3 regions of the Vannielia litorea genome follow, and region 1 is predicted to be linked to each of the others. Evidence: riboswitches for the same ligand, from Rfam matches in the RefSeq annotation. Region 1 holds a riboswitch; each other region holds the start of a gene.
What was found. Region 1 has a riboswitch for cobalamin ahead of KUV38_RS12265 (hypothetical protein). Riboswitches for the same ligand answer to the same signal wherever they lie in the genome.
Positions count from the first base shown of each region.

Region 2: linked by a shared signal. The riboswitch ahead of KUV38_RS18750 (TonB-dependent receptor plug domain-containing protein) and the one ahead of KUV38_RS12265 (hypothetical protein) in region 1 are both predicted to bind cobalamin.
Region 3: linked by a shared signal. The riboswitch ahead of nrdH (glutaredoxin-like protein NrdH) and the one ahead of KUV38_RS12265 (hypothetical protein) in region 1 are both predicted to bind cobalamin.

Region 1 covers NZ_JAHVJR010000001.1:2,512,675-2,520,378, reverse strand. Annotated here, with positions in the region: gene KUV38_RS12285 (paraquat-inducible protein A) at 1-647, opposite strand, end outside; tRNA gene KUV38_RS12280 (tRNA-Gly) at 833-906, shown strand; gene KUV38_RS12275 (GH25 family lysozyme) at 931-1,779, opposite strand; gene KUV38_RS12270 (ABC transporter transmembrane domain-containing protein) at 1,946-3,739, shown strand; cobalamin riboswitch at 3,805-4,010, shown strand; gene KUV38_RS12265 (hypothetical protein) at 4,134-4,445, shown strand; gene KUV38_RS12260 (homocysteine S-methyltransferase family protein) at 4,580-5,629, shown strand; gene KUV38_RS12255 (acyl-CoA synthetase) at 5,863-7,704, shown strand, end outside.
Region 2 covers NZ_JAHVJR010000003.1:60,222-67,925, reverse strand. Annotated here, with positions in the region: gene KUV38_RS18755 (ABC transporter substrate-binding protein) at 1-710, opposite strand, end outside; gene KUV38_RS18750 (TonB-dependent receptor plug domain-containing protein) at 754-2,580, opposite strand; cobalamin riboswitch at 2,708-2,912, opposite strand; gene nhaA (Na+/H+ antiporter NhaA) at 3,015-4,241, opposite strand; gene KUV38_RS18740 (GNAT family N-acetyltransferase) at 4,340-5,011, opposite strand; gene rpsU (30S ribosomal protein S21) at 5,246-5,452, opposite strand; gene KUV38_RS18730 (COQ9 family protein) at 5,568-6,269, shown strand; gene KUV38_RS18725 (NAD(P)H-quinone oxidoreductase) at 6,316-7,308, shown strand; gene KUV38_RS18720 (hypothetical protein) at 7,305-7,704, shown strand, end outside.
Region 3 covers NZ_JAHVJR010000001.1:1,879,479-1,887,182, forward strand. Annotated here, with positions in the region: gene KUV38_RS09305 (hybrid-cluster NAD(P)-dependent oxidoreductase) at 1-904, opposite strand, end outside; gene KUV38_RS09310 (aromatic ring-hydroxylating oxygenase subunit alpha) at 910-2,139, opposite strand; cobalamin riboswitch at 2,255-2,456, opposite strand; cobalamin riboswitch at 2,586-2,780, shown strand; gene nrdH (glutaredoxin-like protein NrdH) at 2,881-3,102, shown strand; gene nrdI (class Ib ribonucleoside-diphosphate reductase assembly flavoprotein NrdI) at 3,107-3,535, shown strand; gene nrdE (class 1b ribonucleoside-diphosphate reductase subunit alpha) at 3,517-5,649, shown strand; gene nrdF (class 1b ribonucleoside-diphosphate reductase subunit beta) at 5,661-6,641, shown strand; gene KUV38_RS09335 (nucleoside triphosphate pyrophosphohydrolase family protein) at 6,641-6,826, shown strand; gene KUV38_RS09340 (hypothetical protein) at 6,869-7,024, shown strand; gene KUV38_RS09345 (hypothetical protein) at 7,061-7,704, opposite strand, start outside; gene KUV38_RS09350 (hypothetical protein) at 7,704-7,704, opposite strand, start outside.

The DNA.
Region 1 (7,704 bases):
GGTTGCCTGCGCGGCTTCTTCTCCGCCTCGTCCAGCGCCGACCAGATCGACCATGTGCAGAGCGACCGATCGACGAGGATCACGAAGGCCGAGAGCGCGATGAACATCCAGAACGCAGGCCCGAAGTTGAGCCGGGCAAGCCCCGCCACCTTCACCAGCGCCACCGCGCAGCCGATCACGAAGATCTCGGTCATCGCCCAAGGCTTCAACTCCTGCGCCACCCGAAAGGCCCAGCGGGCGCCCGTATAGGCCCGGTGCTGGAGCGCGAGCGGCGTGAGCGCATAGGCCAGCAGGAGCGCCCGCAAGAGCGGCACCAGCAGGATCATCGCCACCGAGGTCACGGTCACCACAACCAGCGCCCCGGTGCCGAAGCTGGTGGCCACATCCAGCAGCGACACGCGGTTCACGATCCCGGCGGCGTGGATCTCGAGGAACGGGTGAAAGACGGCAGCCGTGACGAGAATGAGGTTGGCCACGGAGAGCGCCAGTGCCCGGCTGTAGGCCGCCGCCCGCGGTGCGATCAGTACCGTGTGGCACCGCTGGCACACGGCACGCTCGCCCTCGGCGATAGGCTTCGCGCGGTGCAGCAGGTCGCAATTGGGGCAGCCGATCAGATCGGCCCTTGGAACATCACTCGTAACCGTCATGCCGGTGCGGGGCTTTCGTGAGGGTGCAGGCGAGCCTAGCCTCGCCCCGGTGGGGTCACAAGCATTAACCCGGCCCGATCACGCAGGGGTGCATGCGGCGGCAAACCCGGCCCGCCGCATCCGATGGCACGCCAAGCCTCGCCTTGACGCTGCCCGCCGCTTCAACTAGACCGCACACCTGCTGAGCGGGCGTTGTGTAGTGGTAAGACCTTAGCCTTCCAAGCTAATGACGCGGGTTCGATTCCCGCCGCCCGCTCCAGCCGTTTCTCCTGCCATCACCGCCCTACTGACGCCGCGCGAGCAGCCAGCTTTGCCAGCCTTCGAAGCTGCCGCCAAAGGCATTCAGGTCCACCTTGCCGGCCACGCCGGGCACAATACCGGTGCCGGAATACTGCCAGAAGCTCCAACGCTCGTCCGGGTAGCCTTCCGACGGGTGCTTGGTGACCGCACGCAGCCAAAACTCCTGCCCGCGCATCTGGCCGAGGTCGTTGTCCTTGTAGAAATCGGGCGTGGTGTAGATCACCGGGCGGGTGCCGTAGTGGCGGCCGACGATGGCGGTGAAACGCTCGATCTGGTCGCGCACATCGGCGGCGCCGGGGCGGGCCGAGCAGGTGCGGGACTGGTGGTTCCACTCCATATCGAGCACTGGCGGCAGGTCTCCCGCCACGCGGCCCACGTTCTGGATGAACCACGCCGCCTGCTCTTCGGGCGTGCGGCAGAAATAGTAGAAGTGATAGGCCCCCACCGGCACGCCGGCCGCACGGGCGCGGGGCGCGTTGATCGCATAGCCCGGATCAAGGTGATCGCCGCCCTCGGTGGCCTTCAGCCATGCAAAGCGGATGCCCGACTGGCGGGCCGCGAAAAAGTCGATCTCGCCCTGATAACGCGAGGCGTCGATGCCGTGCACCTGGTAGTTGGCCGGGCTGATCGCGCCCCATTCATGGGGCTTCACATCGCCGAAGCCGCGCGGGATGCCCGGCGCCGCACTGGCGCTGACGTGGAGTTGGGTGGCCTTCTCGCCCTCTGCCATCCGCGGCATCGAGGGCGCGGCAGGCCCGTCGAGCTGGGGGTTGCCGCAGCCTGCCAATATCAACGCAAACAGCACCGCCAGCCCCGGGGCGCTCAATTTCACTGTCCGCACGATCAGTCTCCTGCTGTTTTCATGCTTTATGCCTCGCTGGGTTTATACCAAGCCTCGCCCTGCAATGCACATCACGTTTGGGGCCTCGCGCGTCACAATGCCCCTCTTGGCAGGGGTCCGCCTGCCGGGTAAGCCCCTCGGGCGAAGAGGAGACGGCATGGCACGCGCCCCACAGACCAGCACCGACGATCGCCCCGGCTCGCGCCGCGTGGGCGCACTCCGGGCGCTGGGCCCGTTCTTTGCGCCCTACAAGCTTATGGTCGTGGCCGCGCTCTGCGCACTCGTGCTCACCGCGGGCGTCTCGCTGGTGCTGCCGATGGCGGCCCGCCGCGTGGTCGATAACTTCGGCACCTCCGACGTGGCCCTGCTCGACCGGTACTTCTTTGCCGCCATCGGCATCGCGCTGATCTTCGCGCTGGGCACGGCGCTGCGCTACTGGCTGGTCACGCGCCTCGGCGAGCGGGTGGTGGCCGACATCCGCAAAGCGGTGTTCGATCGGATGATCGGCATGTCGCCCGCCTATTACGAAAAGCTGATGACCGGCGAGGTGCTGAGCCGGATCACCACCGACACCACGCTGATCCTCTCGGTGATCGGCTCCTCGGCCAGCTGGTTCCTGCGGAACATCCTGCTCTTCGTCGGCGGGCTGATCCTGATGTTCTTCACCACGCCCAAGCTCTCGCTGATGGTGCTGGGTATCATTCCGGTGGTGATCGTTCCGATCCTCGTTCTGGGCCGCCGCCTCCGCACGCTCTCCCGCGAAAACCAGGATTGGATCGCCGCCTCCTCCGGCAATGCATCCGAGGCGTTGCTGGCGGTGCAGACAGTGCAGGCCTTCACCCATGAGGCGCCCTCCAAGGCGCAGTTTTCCGGTGTCACCGAAAAAAGCTTCGAGAGTGCGAAATCCCGCATCACGGTGCGCGCGGCGATGACGGCGATCATCATCTTCGTGGTCTTCTGCGGTATCCTCGGCGTGCTCTGGATCGGCGCGCGCGACGTGCGCGACGGGGTGATGAGCGCGGGCGAGCTAGTCCAGTTCGTCATCTACGCTGGCATCATGGCCGGGGCCGTGGCGGCGCTTTCCGAAATCTGGGGCGAGCTGCAACGCGCCGCAGGGGCGACCGAGCGGCTGATCGAGCTGCTGGTGGCCGAGGATACGGTGAGAGACCCCGCAGAGCCGCTGGCGCTGGACGGCCGGGCCAAGGGCGCCATCGGCTTTCAGGACGTGGTGTTCCACTATCCCACCCGCCCCGGCGAGGCCGCGCTCTCGGGCGTCAGCTTCGATGTTCAGCCGGGCGAGACCGTGGCCCTCGTCGGCCCTTCCGGTGCAGGCAAGTCCACGATCTTCCAGCTGCTCCTGCGCTTCTACGATCCCGCCTCGGGCGAGATCACGCTGGATGGCACCCGGCTCGATGCCACCACCCGTGAGGCCCTGCGCGCCCAACTTGCGCTGGTGCCGCAAGACCCGGTGATCTTTGCTGCCACCGTGACCGAGAACATCCGTTTCGGCCGCCCTGAAGCGACGCAGGCCGAGGTCGAGGACGCCGCCCGCGCCGCCGCCGCCCATGAGTTCATCACCGAGCTGCCCGAAGGCTACGAGACCTATGTGGGCGAGCGCGGGGCGATGCTGTCGGGCGGGCAAAAGCAGCGCATCGCCATTGCCCGTGCCATCCTGCGTGACGCCCCGGTGCTGCTGCTCGACGAGGCCACCTCGGCGCTTGATGCCGAGAGCGAGCAACTGGTGCAGCAGGCGGTCGAGGCGCTTTCTGCCGAGCGCACCACGCTCATCGTCGCCCACCGGCTGGCCACGGTGAAAAAGGCCGACCGCATCCTCGTGTTCGAAAAGGGCCAGATCGTCGCGACGGGCACGCATGACAGCCTCGTGGCACAGGGCGGCCTCTACGCCCGTTTGGCCCGACTCCAGTTCACCGAGGGGCTGGCGGCGGAGTAGGGCGCAACGCGTTGCGCCACCCTACAACCCCCGCGCGAATCCGCTAGACACAGCCCGCCACATCCCGCATCTTCCGCCCCGATGGTGTCCGGCCCCGAAAGGCCGGCTGAAAAGGGAACGCGGTGCGGGCGAAAAGCCCTAATCCGCGACTGCCCCCGCAACTGTGAGCGGCGAGCGACCCCCGAAATGACCACTGGGCCAACGGCCCGGGAAGGTCGGGGGAAGTGACGACCCGCAAGTCAGGAGACCTGCCATCACCAGCGCGTGGTCCACGCGTTGCAGTCACCTTGAGACCCGGGCGGGGTGCCCTGGGGTGGAGAGACGGGATGAAGCCAACAAGGCCTTTCACATCGCCAGCCGCCACCAGCCCCCGCCTTCTTGCGCGGAGGGCGCGATGCTTCTGGAACGGACGATCATTCAACTCGATATAGGCCCGCTGCCGCCAGACGAGGCGCGGCAGCTTGGCCAACTTGGCTTCATGCAATGGCTGGCGGGGCTGCCCGGCGCGGCGGACTACCCGAGCGCAGCGCGCGCGGCCCACGCCCGGGCAACGCCCTTCGCCGCAGGCTCGCCAGCGCTGGCGGAGTTCTGCGCGCTGCTGACGGCCTCGCTCTGCGGGCCGATTGCCCCGCTGTCGCTGGCGATGCCGGCACAGCGGCGGCGCGGCGGGGCGGCGGCCAAACGCAGCTTGCGAATGCCTCTCTGACATCTTGCGAACCCGGCCGCGCGGCACCCGCGCGGTCAGGCCGAGGACCATTGCAGCGGGCCGCCCAGGCGGACCCGCGAGGCTCGGCGTTCCCAACGATGGTCACGGACGGATCGACAGGAAAGGACTGATCCATGAGTGAGAACCAACTGACAAAACGGCTCGACGAAGGGCCGGTAATCTGCGCCGAAGGCTTCCTCTTCGAGCTGGAGCGGCGGGGCTATCTCAGCGCCGGCGAGTTCGTGCCCGAGGTGGCGCTCGAACATCCCGATGCCCTGCGCGCGTTGCACGTGGATTTCCAGCGCGCGGGCAGCGATATCGTCGAGGCCTTCACCTACAACGGCCACCGCGAAAAGATGCGCGTGATCGGCAAGGAGGATCTGCTTGAGCCGCTGAACAGGGCAGCGCTGCGGATCGCCCGCGAGGTGGCCAACGAGCGGCCCGGCAACCTGATGGCGGGCAACATCTCCAACACCAACATCTGGGCACCGGACGATCCGGCGCGGCAGGCCGAGGTGCGTGCGATGTTCGAGGAGATGGTCGGCTGGGCCGTCGAGGAGGGCGCCGACATGATCATCGGCGAGACCTTCTACTACGCCGGGGAGGCGCTCTGCGCGCTGGATGTCGCCAAGGCCTCCGGCCTGCCGGTGGTGCTGACGCTGGCCCCGATGGCGGGCGAAGAGATGCGCGACGGTCGTGGCATCGTCGAAACCTGTCAGGCGCTGGAGCAGGGCGGGGCCGATGTGGTCGGTCTCAACTGCTTCCGCGGGCCGGAAACGATGATGCCCTGGCTACGGGCCGTGCGGGCGGCGGTGTCGTGCCATGTGGGCGCGCTGCCGATTCCCTATCGGACCACCGAGGCGGAGCCGACCTTCTTCAACCTCAGTGATGACAGCGGCTGCACCTGCCCGGCGCCGCATGGGCGGGCCTTCCCGACCGCGCTCGATCCGATGTTCTGCAACCGCTACGAGGTCGGCGCCTTCGCGCGGCAGGCGCAGGAACTCGGGGTGAACTACCTCGGCGTCTGCTGCGGCGCGAACCCCATGCTGATCCGCGAGGTGGCCGAGGCCGTGGGTCGGGTGACAGAGGCCAGCCGCTTCTCGGAGCGGATGGAGAACCACTTCATGTACGGCAGCAACGCGCGGCTGCCGGAGCACATCAAGGCGCTGGGCGAAACCGCCTGAGCCCCGGCGCCCGGCGGGCAATCCCGCCGGGCGCCTTCACCCCATCGGGCCGGTGGTGCTGTTCAACGCGCCCGGTTCTCGGGCTTGCGCACGGCACTACGGCGCCCCTGCCGCTTCGCAACCCCACGTCACAGCCCCATGCCGCTTGATCCCCGCGCGGCTCTCGCTCACTATCTCCCAACACGTCGCGGAGCCGCCATGAGAGCGGCCCGTGGCCAAGGGGAGGAATGACCATGAGCTTTCAGAGCACTGCGGACCTGCGCGCGATCGAGAACCAGATGACCTGGGAAGAGCGCGGCATGCCGACCACGATCTATGACTTCATCTCGAAGACTAAGGCCAACCACGGCGCCCGTCCTGCCCTGAGCTACCAGATCTTCTCCGATCCCGGCGCCCATGCCGAGACCCTCACCTGGAACGAGCTGCACGCCAAAACGACCCAGGCGGCCAACCTCTTCCGCTCCCTCGGCGTTGGCCCGACCGATACGGTCGCCTACCTGCTGCCCAACGCCAACGAGACCGTCGTGACCCTCCTCGGCGGCGCGGTCGCGGGCATCGTGAACCCGATCAACCCGCTGCTCGAGCCCGACCATATCTCGGCCATCCTGCGCCAGACCGGCGCCAAGGTGCTGGTGACGATGAAGAGCTTCCCCAAGTCCGATGTGGCCCAGAAGGCCGCCGAGGCGGTGAAGCACGCGCCGAACGTCACCCATGTGCTCGAGATCGACCTGCTGCGCTACGTCACCGGCCTGAAGAAGTTCATCATCCCATTCATCCGCCCCAAGACCGAGACCGTCCACCACGCCAAGGTGCTCGACTTCAACGCCGAGCTGGCCAAGCATCCTTCGGATGCCCTCACCTTCGACGACCCCAAGGAAGACCGCGTGGCGGCCTACTTCCACACCGGCGGCACCACCGGCATGCCCAAGGTGGCACAGCACAAGGTCTCGGGGATGGTCTACAACGGCTGGATCGGCCATGAGCTGCTCTTCACCGAGCAGGACAACGTGATCTGCCCGCTCCCGCTCTTCCACGTATTCGCTTGTCACGTGATCTTCATGGCCGCCATCGCCAGCGGCATGCATGTGATCTTCCCCACGCCCGCCGGATACCGTGGCGATGGTGTGTTCGACAATTTCTGGAAGCTGATTGAACGCTGGAAGGTGAGCTTCATCATCACCGTGCCCACCGCGCTCTCGGCGCTGATGCAGCGCCCGGTGAATGCCGATGTGAGCAGCGTCAAAACCGCCTTCTCCGGCTCCTCCCCGCTGCCCGTTGAGCTGTTCAACCGCTTCGAGAAGGCAACCGGGGTCGAGGTGGTCGAGGGCTACGGCCTCACCGAATGTACCTGCCTCGTCGCCTGCAACCCGCCCTCGGGCGAAAAGAAGATCGGCTCCGTGGGCCTGCCCTTCCCCTATACCGAGGTGAAGATCCTGCGTGATGGCCCGGATGGCCCGACCGAATGCAGCACTGACGAGGTGGGCGAGATCTGCGTTTCCTCCCCCGGCGTCTTCCCCGGCTCGACCTACACGGAGGAGGACAAGAACCACAAACTCTTCCACCATGATGTCTATCTCCGCACCGGCGATCTTGGCCGGATCGACGCCGATGGCTACCTCTGGATCACCGGCCGCGCGAAAGACCTGATCATTCGCGGCGGCCACAACATCGACCCGGCGGAAATCGAAGATGCGCTCGCGGGCCACGAGGCGGTGGCCTTCGCAGGCGCCATCGGCCAGCCCGATGCCCACGCGGGCGAACTGCCCTGCGCCTATGTCGAGCTGGTCGCTGGCGCCACCGTAACCGAGCAGGAGCTCATCGACTTCGCCAACGCCCGCATCCACGAGCGCGCAGCCTATCCGAAGTATCTTGAGGTGCTGCCGGAACTGCCCAAGACCGCCGTGGGCAAAGTCTTCAAGCCCGACCTGCGCAAAATGGCGATCACCCGCATCTACAACGAGGCGCTTGAGGGGTGTGGCGCAGAGGTGGCCGAGGTGGTCGAAGACAAGAAGCGCGGCCTCGTCGCCAAGCTTAAAAAGACCTCCGGCACCGATGAGGCCAAGGTGGCCGAGGTG
Region 2 (7,704 bases), on a different contig from region 1:
CCGCAGGTCCAGTCGCTGTCGTGGAGGGTGTCGGTGGGGACCTGATCGCGCAGGGCGGCGACAACCGGGTGAGCGAGAATCTCTTCGGCGCGGCTCTTGGGTGCGCCGGGACGGGCGGCGATGAGCAAGTCGGGCGAGGAGGTGGCGAGGGTTTCGAGCGGCACGACGCCACCGTAGGGCAGGCCCATCTCCTCGGCCAGCAGCGCAAAGCCCGCCGCCTTGACCATCTGGCCCGGCAGGGTGGCATCGCCGGCGGAATAGCCGTTGGCGGCATAGAGAGCGGCGAGGGGCGCGGGGCCGGTGGGCGCGGGAATGGCGGCGAGGCGGGCGTCGAAAGCGGCGACTTCAGCCTGCGCCTCGGCCTCGCGGCCCAGCAGGGTGCCCATGCGGAGGATATTGGCGCGGATGTCGGAGAGAGTTTCGGCGGGGGTGAATACCTCGACCGTCAGGCCGAGGCGCTGGAGCATGCGAAGGGTATCGGGCGCGGTGAAGCTGCCTGCCAGCACCAGATCGGGCGCGAGCAGGTAGACCTCTTCGGCGCGGGCGGAATTGCCCGGCAGGGCGCGGGCGGCCTCGGCCATTGCCTCCTCATCGCGCTGGAGCATGCGGGTGACCGACACGAGTTGGCCCGGCGCGGCGAGGGCGAGGGCCAACTGGTCGGTGCAGAGGTTGATCGACACCACCCGCTCGGGCGGTGCGGCGAGGGCCATGACGGCCCCCGCCAGCCAGAGCGCGAGCGCACTGGCGAGGTGCTTAGAACTTGGCACGGAGGCCGAGGTAGAAGGCGCGGTCGGACTGGCCGTAACCGTTGACGGTTTGGTATTCGACATCGCCGATGTTCTCGATCCGGAAGTAGGCTTCGGCACTGTCGCTCACGTCGTAGGTGACCATCGCATTGACGACCGTGTAGTCATCGCCCTCGATGGTGGCGAAGGTCTGCGCGTCGACGTCGAGCGTGTCGGCAACGTGCTGGAGTTCACCGATGACGTTCCAGCGCGGTGCGATCTCGGCCTCGAGACCGAGGACGAGGTTGTGACGCGGCACGCGCAATTCGCGCAGGTCGTTCTCATCCACACTTTCGGTGTAGGTGTAGTTTCCGAAGAGCGACACCTTGTCGGACAGAGCCTTGCGGCCCGACAGCTCGATCCCCTTGCTCACAGAGGTGCCGGGCACCTGCGTGTAGACGAAGAATGCATCGGAGCCGATCATGTCATCGACCTCTGTGTAGAACAGCGTGGCCTTGACGAAATCGTCGCCGCCAAGCCGCTTTTCGATGCCCAGCTCGGCGCTGCGCGAGGTTTCGGGCGTCAGGGTGTCGTTACCGTAGATCGGTGCGTAGAGCTCATAAAGCGAGGGGGCGCGGAAGCCGGTTGCCAGTGCGGCCCGCACGATCAGATCCTCCTGCGGGCGCCAGGCCAGTGCCAGACGACCGGTGGTGTGCCCACCAAAGCGGTTGTGGGCATCGTGGCGCAGGGCGGCCGACACATCGAGCTCGCTGGATGCGGCCCAGTTGACCTCGGCAAAGACGCCTGTGGTGTTCTGCTTGCCGGTGGCGGTGATGAAGGTGGCGGAGGTGAAGTCTTCTTCCGTGTAGTCGGCACCGAAGTTCAGCTGGACCGAGGGCGACAGCGTGGCTTGGCCGAGGTAGCGCAGCCCGTGGCGCTCGCCTTCGTAGCGGTTGCCCGACACGGCATAGTCGCGCTCAATGTCGTAATAGGTGGCCTCGAACTGATGGGTGATGGCCCCGGCGTCGTAGCGGGCGAAGGCGCGCAAGCCGTTCGAGGTGCCATCTGTCTCTTCGGCGGTATCACCGAAGGGAAAGCCGCCGTCGATGGCGACGGTGCTCTTTTCGGTAAAGCCGGACAGCCCGATGGAGAGGGCGTCGGTCAGGGCGTATTCGCCGTTGAACGAGAGCCGGACCGACGAGAAACCATCGGCTTCAGTGTTGCCGTCCTCTTCATCGGCAGACGAGAACCCGCCGAACTCGAGGCGTTCAAGCGTGACGGCGAAGTTGTGCCGCTCGCCGAGGCTTGTGACGGTAGCGGCGAGGCCGAAGCTGTCGTAGCTGCCGATTTCACCGGACAGATAGACGTGGGTGCCCTCTTCGGTGGCGCGGCGGCTTTGGAGCGAGATCACCCCGGCCACGGCGGAGGAGCCGTATTGGGCCGATTGCGAGCCCTTCAGCACCTCGATGCGGCCGAGGCCGGAGACGCCCATCAGGCCGAAGTCGTAGGAGGGGGAGGGAGAGGACGGATCGAGCACATCGATGCCGTCGATCTGCACCTTCACGTATTTCTGGTGCAGGCCGCGCATCCGGATGTCTGCGAGGCTGCCCGGCCCGCCCGATGCGGCCAGCGAAAGGCCCGGCTGGCGGGAGAGGTAGGTGGCAAGGTCATCATCGCCTGCCGCTTCCAACTCCTCCCGCGTGCTCACCTCGACGGTGGCGCCGGTGCGGTCGGTTTCGGTGCCGTCGGAGAGGTCGGCGGTGACGGTGATGGTTTCGAGGTCGTAGCTCTCCTGCGCGGAGAGCGCGGAGGTGGAGAGCGCGAGGGCTGCGGTGGTGGCGAGGAGGCGGTTCATCTCCAAAGTCCTTCTGCGTCGGGCCGGAGCCCGCTGTGGCGTGGTGTCTTTGGAATGCGAGGCGTTCCGCGGACGGTGCTTTCGTCACCGCTACGGACTGACCGCTCACGCCGTGCGCCCCGCACGGGTTCAGGGTGATCGCCTCGGCAGGTCTCCTGACTTGCGGGTCATCGCGAGTTGGCCGGCCTTCCCGGGGGATGCTCCCCCAGTGGCGCACAGGCCTCGCTCTCCGCTTACAGTTGCGGGGGCAGTCGTGGCCTTGGGGCTTCTGCCCCGCACCACGTTCCCTTTTGCTCCGGGCTTGCGCCCGAACCGAAGCAGAGGCGGGTTAGCGCGGCTCGGGGGAGTCGCGCAAGGGATTTGTTAACGGTTTTGGGTGGCTGGGGCCGTGCTGCGCCACCGTGCGGGGCGGCGCGGCACGGCTTGAGCGCGGGTTACTCCGCCGCGGCCTCGGCCCGCTCTGCCGCGCCCGGCTGGTTCAGCGCTTCGACCTTTTCGCCGCTGCCGGCATTGGTTGCCGCGCGCAGGACGAGGAAGCCCACCACCGCCGAGACGGCAGAGCCCAGCAGCACGCCGAGGCGCACCTCGTTCATCAGGGCGGCATCCGAGAAGGATAGCGAGCCGATAAAGAGCGACATGGTGAAGCCGATCCCGGCGAGGCAGGCGAGGCCGTAGATGTGCATCCAGTTGACCCCGAAGGGCAGCTTGGCGAGCCCGGTCTTGACCATCAGCCATGTGGTGCCGAAGACGCCCACCTGCTTGCCGACGATCAGGCCGAGCGCAACGCCGAGCGGCACAGGGTCGAGCAGCGACGAGAGCGACATGCCCTGCAGCACCACGCCAGCATTTGCGAAGGCGAAGAGCGGCACGATGACGTAGAGGACGTAGGGCGCGAGGCCGTGCTCGATGGAGTGCAGGGGCGACTTGTTCCACTTGTCCTTCAGCGGGATGCAGAAGGCGGTGATCACCCCGGCGAGTGTGGCGTGCACGCCGGACTTGAGCACGAAGACCCACATCACCACGCCGAGCAACAGGATCGGGGCCACGCGGTGCGCCCCGCGCAGGTTGCGCCAGATCATCAGCGCCAGCGGGATGCAGGCGAGGAAGAGGTAATCAACCTGAAGGTTGGCGGTGTAGAACAGGGCGATGATGAGGATGGCGCCCATGTCATCGAGGATCGCCAGCGTCAGCAGGAAGATCTTGAGGGAGGAGGGCACGCGGGAGCCAAGCAGGGCCAGAACGCCCAGCGCAAAGGCGATGTCGGTGGCCGCCGGAATGGCCCAGCCGCCGATGGTGGCCGGGTTGCCCCAGTTGAAGAACACGTAGACTGCCGCAGGCACCACCATGCCGCCGACCGCTGCCATGCCGGGCAGCACCACGTCGGCGGGGTTCTTCAGCTTGCCTTCCATCAGCTCGCGCTTCAGCTCGAGACCGATGAGGAAGAAGAAAATGGCCATGAGGCCATCGTTGATCCACAGGAGCGCCGGTTTCTCGATGCCCTCGCCGTTCACCGTGACGCCGATGTAGGCGCCCAGAAATTCCTGGTATTCAGGGTTGAGCGAGGAGTTGGCCACCATGAGAGCGGCCACGGCGGAGAGCATCAGCACCACACCGCCGGCGGCATCGGAGCTGAAAAATTCATCGAGTGTTCTGCGGAGCATTCCCTGTCCCTGTTGCGCGTTTAGCTTCCCTACGTAACGAGATGGCAACCCTGCCGGATCAGATCAACCGTGTGAGGCGCGGTGTCGCAGTTTTTTTCTCATGTTTTCTGGAAGATCGCGCAGGCCAGCTCGGCGCGGATGGCGAAACCGAGGCTCTCGTAGAGTTTGATTGCCGCCGGATTGGCCGCGAAGGCGTGGAGGAAGGGCGTGTTGCCGGTCACCGCAATGGCATGTGCGACATGGGCCGAGAGCAGGCGGGCGAGGCCCTGCCCGCGCGCCGAGGGGTCGGTGCAGACGCCGGAGATTTCGGTGAAGCCGGGTGCGGCCATGCGGGTGCCGGCCATGGCAATGAGGCGGCCCTCGTGGCGGATGCCCCAGAACGGCCCCAGCTCCAGCGCGCGCAGGGTGAAGGGGCCGGGCTTGGTGGCCCCGGCGAGGGCCAGCATATCAGCAGCATCGGCCTGGCCGAGCGGGATGATGCGCGGGTCGTCCGGCGCGGGCGGCAGGGTTTGGCTGGTGAGCTGGACGGCATCGGCGCGCAGGGCTTCGGTGAAACCGGGGAGGGCGGCGACCGGGGCGGTTTGCAGGAAGACGGCCAGCTCGCCGGGGGCGGCGAGGGTGGTGAGGTCTTCGGGGTGGGCCGGGTCGATGGCGGCGAAGGGGATGAGGCCGGGATCGTAGCGCAGGGCGGTGCCGTGGCGCTGGGCGAGATGGGCGTGGGGGCCGGTAAGCGCGGCGCGGGCGGGGGTGTCGAGCGGGTGGTCGGGCATTCTGGAGCTTCCTGCGGGATTGTGGAGACCGTTTGAGCGGAGCACCCGCATGGAATCAAGCCGAAGGCGCCGTGCAGCGCCGACCCGCCCCCCGGGGCGGCGATGCACGGCTTGTGGTGGATCGGGGGGTGCGGTCGCATCCTGACCCCAAAAAACAACAAACCCCCGGGCGGAGCCGCGGGGGTCGTCGTAGGCGGGGGCCGGAGCCCTCGCCGTTCGTGTGCCGATGGGTGCTTAGAGCATCCCCTCGCGCTGGGCCTTTTTCCGAGCCAGCTTCCGCGCACGGCGGATCGCTTCGGCCTTTTCACGGGCTTTCTTCTCGGACGGCTTCTCGAAGTGTTGCTTGAGTTTCATCTCACGAAACACACCCTCGCGCTGAAGTTTCTTCTTCAGAGCACGAAGCGCCTGATCGACGTTGTTGTCACGAACGCTTACCTGCATGTGGTTGTCACCACCTTTCTGATTAGAGTTGCAAGAATTTGCAGGAGGGCGCCGTATAGCAAAGGGCCGGGCATCTGTCTACACTCCTTGAGAAATCGCCCTAAGTAGCCGTGACATGATGGATCACACGCAAGAAACCCCCGCAAAAGCAGCCATTCTCGATGCCGCCCTGCCCCATGTGGCCTTTGACGGATGGTCCGACGAGGCGCTGACCCGCGCGGCCGAGGAGGCCGGGGTGAGTCTGGCGGAGGCGCGGGCGCTGTTTCCGAAAGGGGCGGTCGATCTGGCGCTGGCGTTTCATGCGCGGGGCGATGCGAAAATGCAGGCCGCGCTGGCCGAGGCCGAGCTTGAGGAGATGCGCTATTCGGACCGGATCGCCCATGCGGTGCGGCTCAGGCTGGAAGCCATCGAGGGCGACCGGGAGGCTGTGCGCCGCGCGGCCTCGCTCTTTGCCCTGCCGCAGAATGCAGCCGCGGGCGCAGGCGCGGTTTGGGGCACCGCCGATGCAATCTGGCGGGCGATGGGCGACACCAGCGAAGACCTCAACTGGTATTCAAAGCGGGCGACGCTCTCGGCCGTATACTCCGCCACCCTGCTCTACTGGCTGGGCGACGAGAGCGCGGGCCATGAGGCGACATGGGCTTTTCTGGACCGGCGGATCGCCGATGTGATGCGGGTGGAGAAGCTGAAGGCAGGCCTGCGGAAGAACCCGCTGACCAAGGGGCTGATGGCCGGGCCGGAGTGGCTGGCCAGCCGGGTGCGCGCCCCGCGCAGCACCCCGCCCGCCGACATGCCCGGCCATGTGAGCAAACCCTAGGGCGGGGCTTGCCCTGCCAATCTGACAGACCACCAGAGGACACTTCATGACCCTTCCAGAGACGATGAACGCCGTGGAGATCAACAAGCCCGGCGCGCCGGAGGTGCTGCAACTGGCGCAGGTCCCGGTGCCTGCACCGGGCGCGGGGGAGATCGTGATCAAGGTGGCCTGGGCCGGGGTGAACCGGCCCGACGCGCTGCAACGCGCCGGGGCCTATGATCCGCCGCCCGATGCCTCCCCCCTGCCCGGCCTCGAGTGCTCGGGCGAGGTGGTGGCCGCAGGCGAGGGCGCGCGCTGGGCGGTGGGCGACAAGGTGTGCGCCCTGCTGCCGGGCGGGGGCTACGCGGAATACGTGAAATGCCCCGCCGCCCATGCGCTGCCGGTGCCCGAGGGCATGGGGATGAAGGAGGCGGCCTGCCTGCCGGAGACGTTCTATACGGTTTACTCCAACGTCTTCATGCGAGGCGGGCTGAAGGCGGGGGAGGTGTTTTTGATCCACGGCGGCTCGTCGGGGATTGGCACCACGGCGATTCAGCTAGCCACGGCCTTTGGCGCGCGGGTCTTTGCCACGGCGGGCTCGAAGGAAAAGTGCGACGCCTGTCTTGAGCTCGGCGCGGAGCGGGCAATCAATTACCGCGAAGAGGACTTCGTGGAGGTGCTGAAGGCCGAGGGCGGGGCGAACCTCGTGCTCGACATGGTGGGCGGCAGCTACATTCCGCGCAACGTGCAGGCCTTGGCGATGGACGGGCGGATGGTGCATATCGCCTTCCTTTCCGGGCCGAAGGCGGAGTTGAACTTTGCGCAGGTGATGGCGCGGCGGCTGACCATCACCGGCTCGACCCTGCGGCCACAGTCGGTGGCGGCGAAGGCGGAGATCGCGGCGGAGCTGGAAGCGAAGGTCTGGCCGTTGCTGGCCTCGGGCCGGGTCGCACCGGTGATGGATTCGACCTTTCCGCTGGCCGATGCCGCCAAGGCCCATGCGCGGATGGAAAGCTCGGAGCACATCGGCAAGATCGTTCTGGAGGTCGCTGGCGGGTGAGCCCATACCGCCCCGCTCCGCCTGACAGTCCACCGCAGACGCTCACCGCGCTGCGGGACTGGATGGTGGCGGAGGGGGCGAACTTTGGCAGCTATGCGCTGGACGGGCGGGCGATTGGCGAGGGCCATGCGGTGCGCCATGACGGGACGGAGTGGCTCTGGGGCTACGAGCAGCGCGGCGCGTGGCGAGAGCTTGCGCGGTTTGGCTCTGAGGCGGAGCTTGTTGCCCATGCCTATGCCCAGATTGCGGGCGATGCCTGGGCCTGGAAGCACCCGCTGATCATGACGCCGGACCGGGACGAGGCGCGGCGGGTGGAGTTGGCCTGCCGGGAGCGGGGCGAGCCGGTGTTTCGCGACAGCATTCCCTATGGCGGTCCGCAGGACTTGCGGCACCGGG
Region 3 (7,704 bases), 630 kb from region 1:
GCCCTGCCGCCCGCGCCACGGCGAGCACGGTATCTGTCTCGCGGCAGGTGCGGCTCACACCGGAGAGGCCGAAGGTCACCTCTGCCGTTTCCGCCGCCTCGGGAACGACATCGTCATGCTCGGGGATGTCCTCCACCGTCTCCACCGGGGCTTTGAAGCTCTCCTGATGGTAGCGCTCCATTTCGTAGCCCATGCCCTGGAGCGCCTCGCGCACGGCAGTCATGAAGGGCTCCGGGCCGCAGCAGAACACCTCGCGGTCGAGATAGTCGGGCGCCATCAGGCCGAGCATGAGCTGGTTCACCTGCCCCTGATAGCCGGTCCACGGGCGATAGCGGTCGGCCTCTTCGACCACCCATTTCAGCACGATGCCCGGCACCCGGCTGGCCATGTGCTCCAGCCGCTCGCGAAAGATGATCTCGGAGGGGCGCTTGGCGCAGTTGATGAAGACGATGTCGGGCTCGGTGCCGATATCCCACATGAAGGTGGTCATCGCCATCGACGGGGTGATGCCGCTGCCCGCTGAGATGAAGAGATACTTCTTCGCCGGGTGGTTCATGTGGCTGAACAGCCCCGCCGGGCCGAAAGCGCGGATCTGCATGCCGGGCTTCAGGTGATCGAGCATCCAGCGGGTGCCGATGCTGCCTTCCTGCGCTTTCACCGTGACCGAGATCGACCGGGGCCGGGAGGGCGAGGAGGAAATGGTATAGGTGCGGTGCACCAAGCCCTGCGGCGTGGGCAGCTCAAGGGTGATGAACTGGCCCGGCAGATAGTCGAAAATCGCCCCCGAAGGCGCGCGGAAGGCAAAGCTTGCGGTGTTGGGCACCTCGGGGATGACGGCCACGCATTCGAGCGGCTCGCTGTCTTTCCAGATGCTCTGGCCGGTGATCGGGGTCAGGTCGTTCATGCGCCCTACTCCGCCGCCACGCGCAGCGGTGGCAGGGCGCGGGCCAGCGTGGCGCAATACCACGCGACGAACTGGATCACCCCGTCTTCCTGCACCGCCGAATAGGGCCCCGGCTCATAGACCGGCGAGTTGATGCCACGCTGGTTGTTCTCGACCACTTCGCGGTCTTCGTCGTTGGTGTGGGTCCAGACCTCGGTAAGGCGCTTGAGGTCGTAATCCACGCCTTCGACCGCGTCCTTGTGGACCAGCCATGTTGTGGTGACACGGGTCTCCATCGGCGAGATCGGGGTCACGCGGAAGGTGATGGAGTGGTCGCTCAGAAAATGGTTCCAGGTGGTGGGGTAGCTGAAAAGCAGCAGCGTACCCGCATCCCGCGCCGGGATGTGGCCGAGCCGCTTGGTTACGGCGATCTTGCCGTCCATCGTGTAGCTCTCCGCCCCTTCGAGCAGCGGCATCCGCGCAACACGGTAGGTGCCCTGCGGGTCAAGGAAGAAACGCGATGGCGCGCCCATGCCCTCCAGCCGCGCGAAATGCGCCTCGACGGGGGCCGGACAGCTGCCATCGGCCGCCACGCCACCAATCACCGGGTCTTCGGGGAAGGTCCGGCAGAGCGAGGGGTGGTTGCCCGCGCAGTGGTAGCATTCGCGGTTGTTCTCCCAGACCAGCTTCCAGTTGCCGTTCTCGATGATCGAGCTCTGGTGCGCGACCTTGGCGTTGCCCAGATCGTGGGGTGCCAGATAGGGGCCGACCTTGGCGGCGAAGGCCTCGAAATCGGGCGCCTCCTCGGCAAGACAGATGTAGATCAGCCCGGCGAGGTTGCGGCAGTGGACTGGCTTCAGCCCATGCTGGCTGGCGTCGAAATCCGGCCCCATGTCGCGCGCCCAGAGCAGGCGGCCATCGAGCTCGTAGGTCCACTGGTGGTAGGGGCAGACCAGCTTGGGCCCTACCCCGCGCTCGTGCTTGCAGAGCACCGAGCCACGGTGACGGCAGGTGTTGTGGAAGGCCCGGATCTCGCCATCGGCGCCGCGCACCAGCACCACGTTGTAAGCGCCGATCTGCTGGGTCACGTAGCTGCCGGTTTTCTCCAGCTCGCAGGCTGGGATCGCGAAGAGCCACTCGCGGTAGAAGATGGTCTCCATATCCGTGCGGAAGATGCCCGGGTCGGTATAGAACGGCTGCTCCAGCGCATGGCCGGGCCGGTGCCGGGCAAGCAGCTCGTGGATCGCTTGGCTCATCTCTCAGGTCTCCGGCCGCGCGCTGCGGGCCCGTTGGGGCGGAGGGCAGACAGGAGCCGTTTCAGGCGCGGCGGGGAGGAGCCGACCCGTCAGGCGCCATGACCGCCACCCGCGGTTCGACGTGTTCCACAAGGGCTGGTTTCCGGACTTGGCCGTGGCCCTTGCGGGGCCGAAGCGCGGCACCTTCCCGGGCTCCTCCCGCCCAGTGGCCTTGCCACGCCCCATCACGGCTTTACCGTTGCGGGGGCAGTGCCGGAGTTGCACCGGCTTCCCAATTCTCGAGCCTGTCGGCCCGCACCCTGTAGCTCCGTGATACGCGCAGAGGGGCCGCCGGGATACACGGTTTGCGACGCAGCGCGCGGTGAAAAAGACACGCCCCGAAATTCATCCACAGAATAATCGCGCTGAGCACACCACTAGATGTTGACACCCCTCTGCCCTGCCGCCCAATATGGTGGAGCTTTGGTTCCCCCGGGAAGACTCGGGGGCGAAGAGGGAAGCCGGTGTAAATCCGGCACTGCCCCCGCAACTGTAAGCGGCGAGTCGCGGTTCAAATCCACTGGTGAATCAACACCGGGAAGGCGAACCACCGGCGCTCGAGCCGCAAAGTCAGGAGACCTGCCAGAGCATGAACGACGACCGCGGCGGAGGGCCCGGGCGCGCAGGCGGGCATCAGGCAGAGCCCCGTCTCCGTGTCCCCACCGCCGGAAAAAATCAGGCAAGACCCAAGGGGACAAAAACATGACCATCACCGTCTATTCCAAACCCGCCTGCGTGCAGTGCACCGCAACCACCCGCGCCCTCGAGGCCCGCGGCCTGCCGTTTGACGTGATCGACCTCACCGAGGACGAAACCGCGATGGAGATGGTGCAGGGCCTCGGCTACCGGCAGGCTCCCGTCGTCGTTGCCGGTGACGACCACTGGGCCGGGTTCCGCCCCGACATGATCGGCCGGCTCTCCTGAGCCGATGAGCGCGGCGCGGGGGCATCTGGTTTACTTCTCCAGCGGGTCGGGCAACACCGCCCGTCTGGTGGAGAAGCTGGACCTCCCCGCCACCCGCCTGCCGATGAGCGCGACGGCACCGGTGCCACAGGTCACCGCGCCCTTCGTGCTCATCACCCCGACCTATGCCGACGGCGAAGGCCGGGGCGCGGTGGCCAAGCCGGTCATCGCCTTCTTGAACCGGGCTGAGAACCGGGCGCTCCTGCGCGGCGTGATCGCCGGGGGCAACCGCAATTTCGGCGCCACCTTCGCCCGCGCGGGCGGGGTGATTGCCGCCAAGTGCAACGTGCCGCTGCTCTACCGTTTCGAGCTGGCAGGCACCGAAACCGACATCGCCCGCATCCGCGCCGGGCTCGACACATTCTGGGGAACACAATGCTTGACGCCAGCCTGACGCAGGGCCTCGACTACCACGCGCTGAACGCGATGCTGAACCTCTACGACGCCGAGGGAAAGATCCAGTTCGAGGCCGACAAGATGGCCGCGCGGCAGTACTTCCTGCAGCACGTCAACCAGAACACGGTGTTCTTCCACTCGCTTGACGAGAAGCTCGGCTACCTCGTGGACGAGGGCTATTACGAGCCGCAGGTGCTGGACCAGTACTCCAAGAACTTCCAGCGGGCGATCTGGGATGCGGCCTACGGAAAGAAGTTCCGCTTTCCGACCTTCCTCGGCGCCTTCAAGTATTACACCTCCTACACGCTGAAAACGCGGGACGGGCAGCGTTACCTCGAGCGTTACGAGGACCGGGTGGTGATGAACGCGCTCGCGCTGGCGCGCGGTGAGGAGGCGCTGGCCATGCAGCTGATGGAAGAGATCCTCTCCGGCCGCTTCCAGCCCGCGACGCCCACCTTCCTGAACGCCGGCAAGAAGGCGCGGGGCGAGTTCGTTTCGTGCTTCCTGCTGCGGCTAGAAGACAACATGGAGAGCATCGGGCGCGGCATCAACTCGGCGCTTCAACTGAGCAAGCGTGGCGGCGGCGTCGCCCTGATGCTGACCAACATCCGCGAGCACGGTGCGCCGATCAAAGGGATCGAGAACCAGTCTTCCGGCGTGATCCCGGTGATGAAGCTGCTGGAGGATTCCTTCAGCTATGCCAATCAGCTGGGCGCGCGGCAGGGGGCGGGGGCGGTGTATCTGAACGCGCACCACCCCGATATTTTGCGCTTTCTCGACACCAAGCGCGAGAACGCCGACGAGAAGATCCGCATCAAGACGCTGAGCCTTGGCGTGGTGATCCCCGATGTGACCTTCGAGCTGGCGAAGAAAAACGAGGACATGTACCTCTTCTCGCCCCATGACGTTGAAAAGGTCTATGGCTGCGCCTTCTCGGAGATTTCTGTCACCGAGAAATACGACGAGATGGTCGACAACCCGAAGATCCGGAAGAAGAAGATCAACGCCCGCGCCTTCTTCCAAACGCTGGCCGAGATCCAGTTTGAGAGCGGCTATCCCTACATCATGTTCGAGGACACGGTGAACAAGGCCAACCCGATCGCGGGCCGCATCGCCATGTCGAACCTCTGCTCCGAGATCCTTCAGGTCAACGAACCCTCGGCGTTCAATGACGATCTGAGCTATGCGCAGATGGGCACCGATATTTCCTGCAACCTCGGCAGCATGAACATCGCCCGCGCGATGGACGGCGGCGACCTTGGTGCCTCGGTCGGCACCGCGATCCGGGCGCTGAACGCGGTGAGCGAGATGTCGGCCATCGACTCCGTGCCCTCGATCCGCAAGGGCAATGACGAGGGCCATGCCATTGGCCTCGGCCAGATGAACCTGCACGGCTTCCTCGCCCGCGAGCGCATTCACTATGGCTCGCCCGAGGGGGTGGAGTTCACCTCCGTCTATTTTGCCGCCGTGCTCTATCATGCGCTCTCCGCCTCCTGCGCGTTGGCGCAAGAAAAGGGCAGCTGGTTCAAGGGGTTCGAAGCGTCAGCCTATGCCGATGGCAGCTTTTTTGACAAATACGTCAGCCGCACCTGGCGGCCCGAAAGCGCCGAGGTGAAGGCGCTGTTCAAGAAGTTCGGCATCACCCTGCCCACCAAGAAGGATTGGGCCGCGCTGAAGGCCGACGTGATGGAGCACGGGCTCTACAATCGCAACCTTCAGGCCGTGCCGCCCACCGGCTCGATCAGCTACATCAACTACGCCACTTCGTCGATCCACCCGATCACCGCCAAGGTGGAGATCCGCAAGGAGGGCAAGATCGGCCGTGTCTACTACCCCGCGCCCTACATGACCGGTGAGAACCTCGAGTTCTACCGCGACGCCTATGAGATCGGCCCCGAGGCGATTATCGACACCTATGCCGCGGCCACCGAGCATGTGGATCAGGGGCTTTCGCTGACACTGTTCTTCCCCGCCGAGGCAAGTACGCGCGATATCAACCGCGCCCAGATCTACGCTTGGAAGAAGGGGATCAAGACGATCTACTACATCCGCCTGCGCCAGGCCGCGCTGGAGGGCACCGAAGTCGAGGGCTGCGTGTCCTGCACGCTGTAAGGAGCATTCCGATGAAAGACACTGTCACCACCGCCCGCCCCGTCCCTGCCGCGATCAACTGGAACCGGCTGCAGGACGACAAGGACCTCGAAATCTGGAACCGGCTCACCGCCAACTTCTGGCTTCCCGAGAAGGTGCCGCTCTCGAACGACATTCAGAGCTGGTCGCAGCTCACCGATGACGAGCGGCAGCTGACGATCCGGGTGTTTACCGGGCTGACCCTGCTCGACACGATCCAGAACACGGTGGGGGCGCCGACGCTTATGCCCGATGCGCAAACGCCCCATGAAGAGGCCGTGCTGACCAATATCGCCTTCATGGAGGCTGTTCACGCGCGCAGCTATTCTTCTGTTTTTTCAACGCTGTGCCAGACCTCGGAGGTTGATGAAGCCTTCCGCTGGTCGTCGGAGAACGAGCACTTGCAGGCCAAGTCGCGGCTGATCCTCGACGAGTATGACGCCGACTCAAACCCGCTGCGGAAGAAGATCGCCAGCGTGTTCCTGGAGAGCTTCCTGTTCTACTCCGGCTTCTACCTGCCGATGCACTGGTCGTCGCGGGCGCGGCTGACCAACACCGCCGACCTGATCCGCCTCATCATCCGCGACGAGGCGATCCATGGCTATTACATCGGCTACAAGTTCCAGCGCGCGATGGAGCGGCTGCCCGAGGCGGAGCGGACAGAGCTGAAGGACTTTGCCTTTGCCCTGCTCTTCGACCTCTACGACATAGAGGCCCGCTACACCGAGCAGCTCTACGACGGGCTGGGGCTGACCGAAGATGTGAAGGCGTTCTTGCACTACAACGCCAACAAGGCGTTGCAGAACCTCGGCTTCGAGGCGCTCTTCCCCGAGGATGCCTGCCGGGTGAACCCGGCGGTCATGGCCGCGCTGTCGCCCGGCTCGGACGAGAACCACGACTTCTTCTCGGGCTCCGGCTCAAGCTACGTTATTGGCAAGACGGTGGCGACAGAGGACGAGGACTGGGACTTCTGATGGGGCGCGACACGCTCTCCATCGTGCGCGAGTGGCACGAGGCCTTCGATGTGCCGGTGGCCCCTGCCCCGGGCATCCCGGAGGCGCGGGCAGAGATGCGGCTGGCGATCCTCGAGGAAGAGGTCGCCGAGCTGCGGACCGCCGTCGAGGCGGGCGACATGACCGAGGTGCTCGATGCGCTCTGAGACATCCAGTATGTGCTCGACGGCACCTTCTTGGAGTTCGGGATGCACGGCATCAAGCAGGCGGCGATGGAGGAGGTTCACAGCTCCAACATGTCGAAGCTCGGGGCGGATGGCCGCCCGGTGCTGCGCGAGGATGGCAAGGTGCTGAAAGGCCCTGCCTTCCGTCGACCGGAGTTGGCGCCTTTGCTGGGCCGGTGAGGATGGCACCGGGGCTTTAGCGGTGCGTGCAGGCAATCACGCGCGTAGCACTTGCGCCCAGGCCGCAACGACTTGCCCCGGGGTGTGGCCTTTGAGACAGCCGTGAACCCTGCGGCCTGAGTTACTGGCCTCGAATTCGGGATAACCCGCAGGATCATCCGCGCCCACGATCAGGATTTCGCCTTCGCCCGTGATGCCTGCAGTCGCCTCCGCATCGTTGGGGCCGATCCCCTGCCCCGATGTAGCGAACAACTCTGCCACGCTCTCCGGCCAGTCGAACGACTGCTCAGAGAGCTGGAGTTGTGAGGCTGCGATGCCGGTGGCAAAAGTGGGGCGTCCGTCCGGGATCGGAAAGGAGCGGCGGGTAATCGGGCCGGGCTGCTCCGCGATCTTCTCGAGCGCGGAGGTCAGTTGGGACAGATCGGCGGAGGACAACGGGGCGAGGGTCCCCCCCTCCCCTGTGGCATCCATCGCAAGAATTCGGCCATTGGCGACCTCCAGTTTCAGCGGCGGATTGCCCTCACTTTCGATGACTAGGATCCGGGGCAGGATCGTCGCCCGGATCTGCCCGAAGATTCGGGCGTGTCGCAGCGCGCGGTCAGGCAATGCGATGGGCGCGGAGGCACCAAGGCCCTCCGCGGCGGCATCTAGCAGGTCCGATCGCAGCGCGGCGCGGGTGT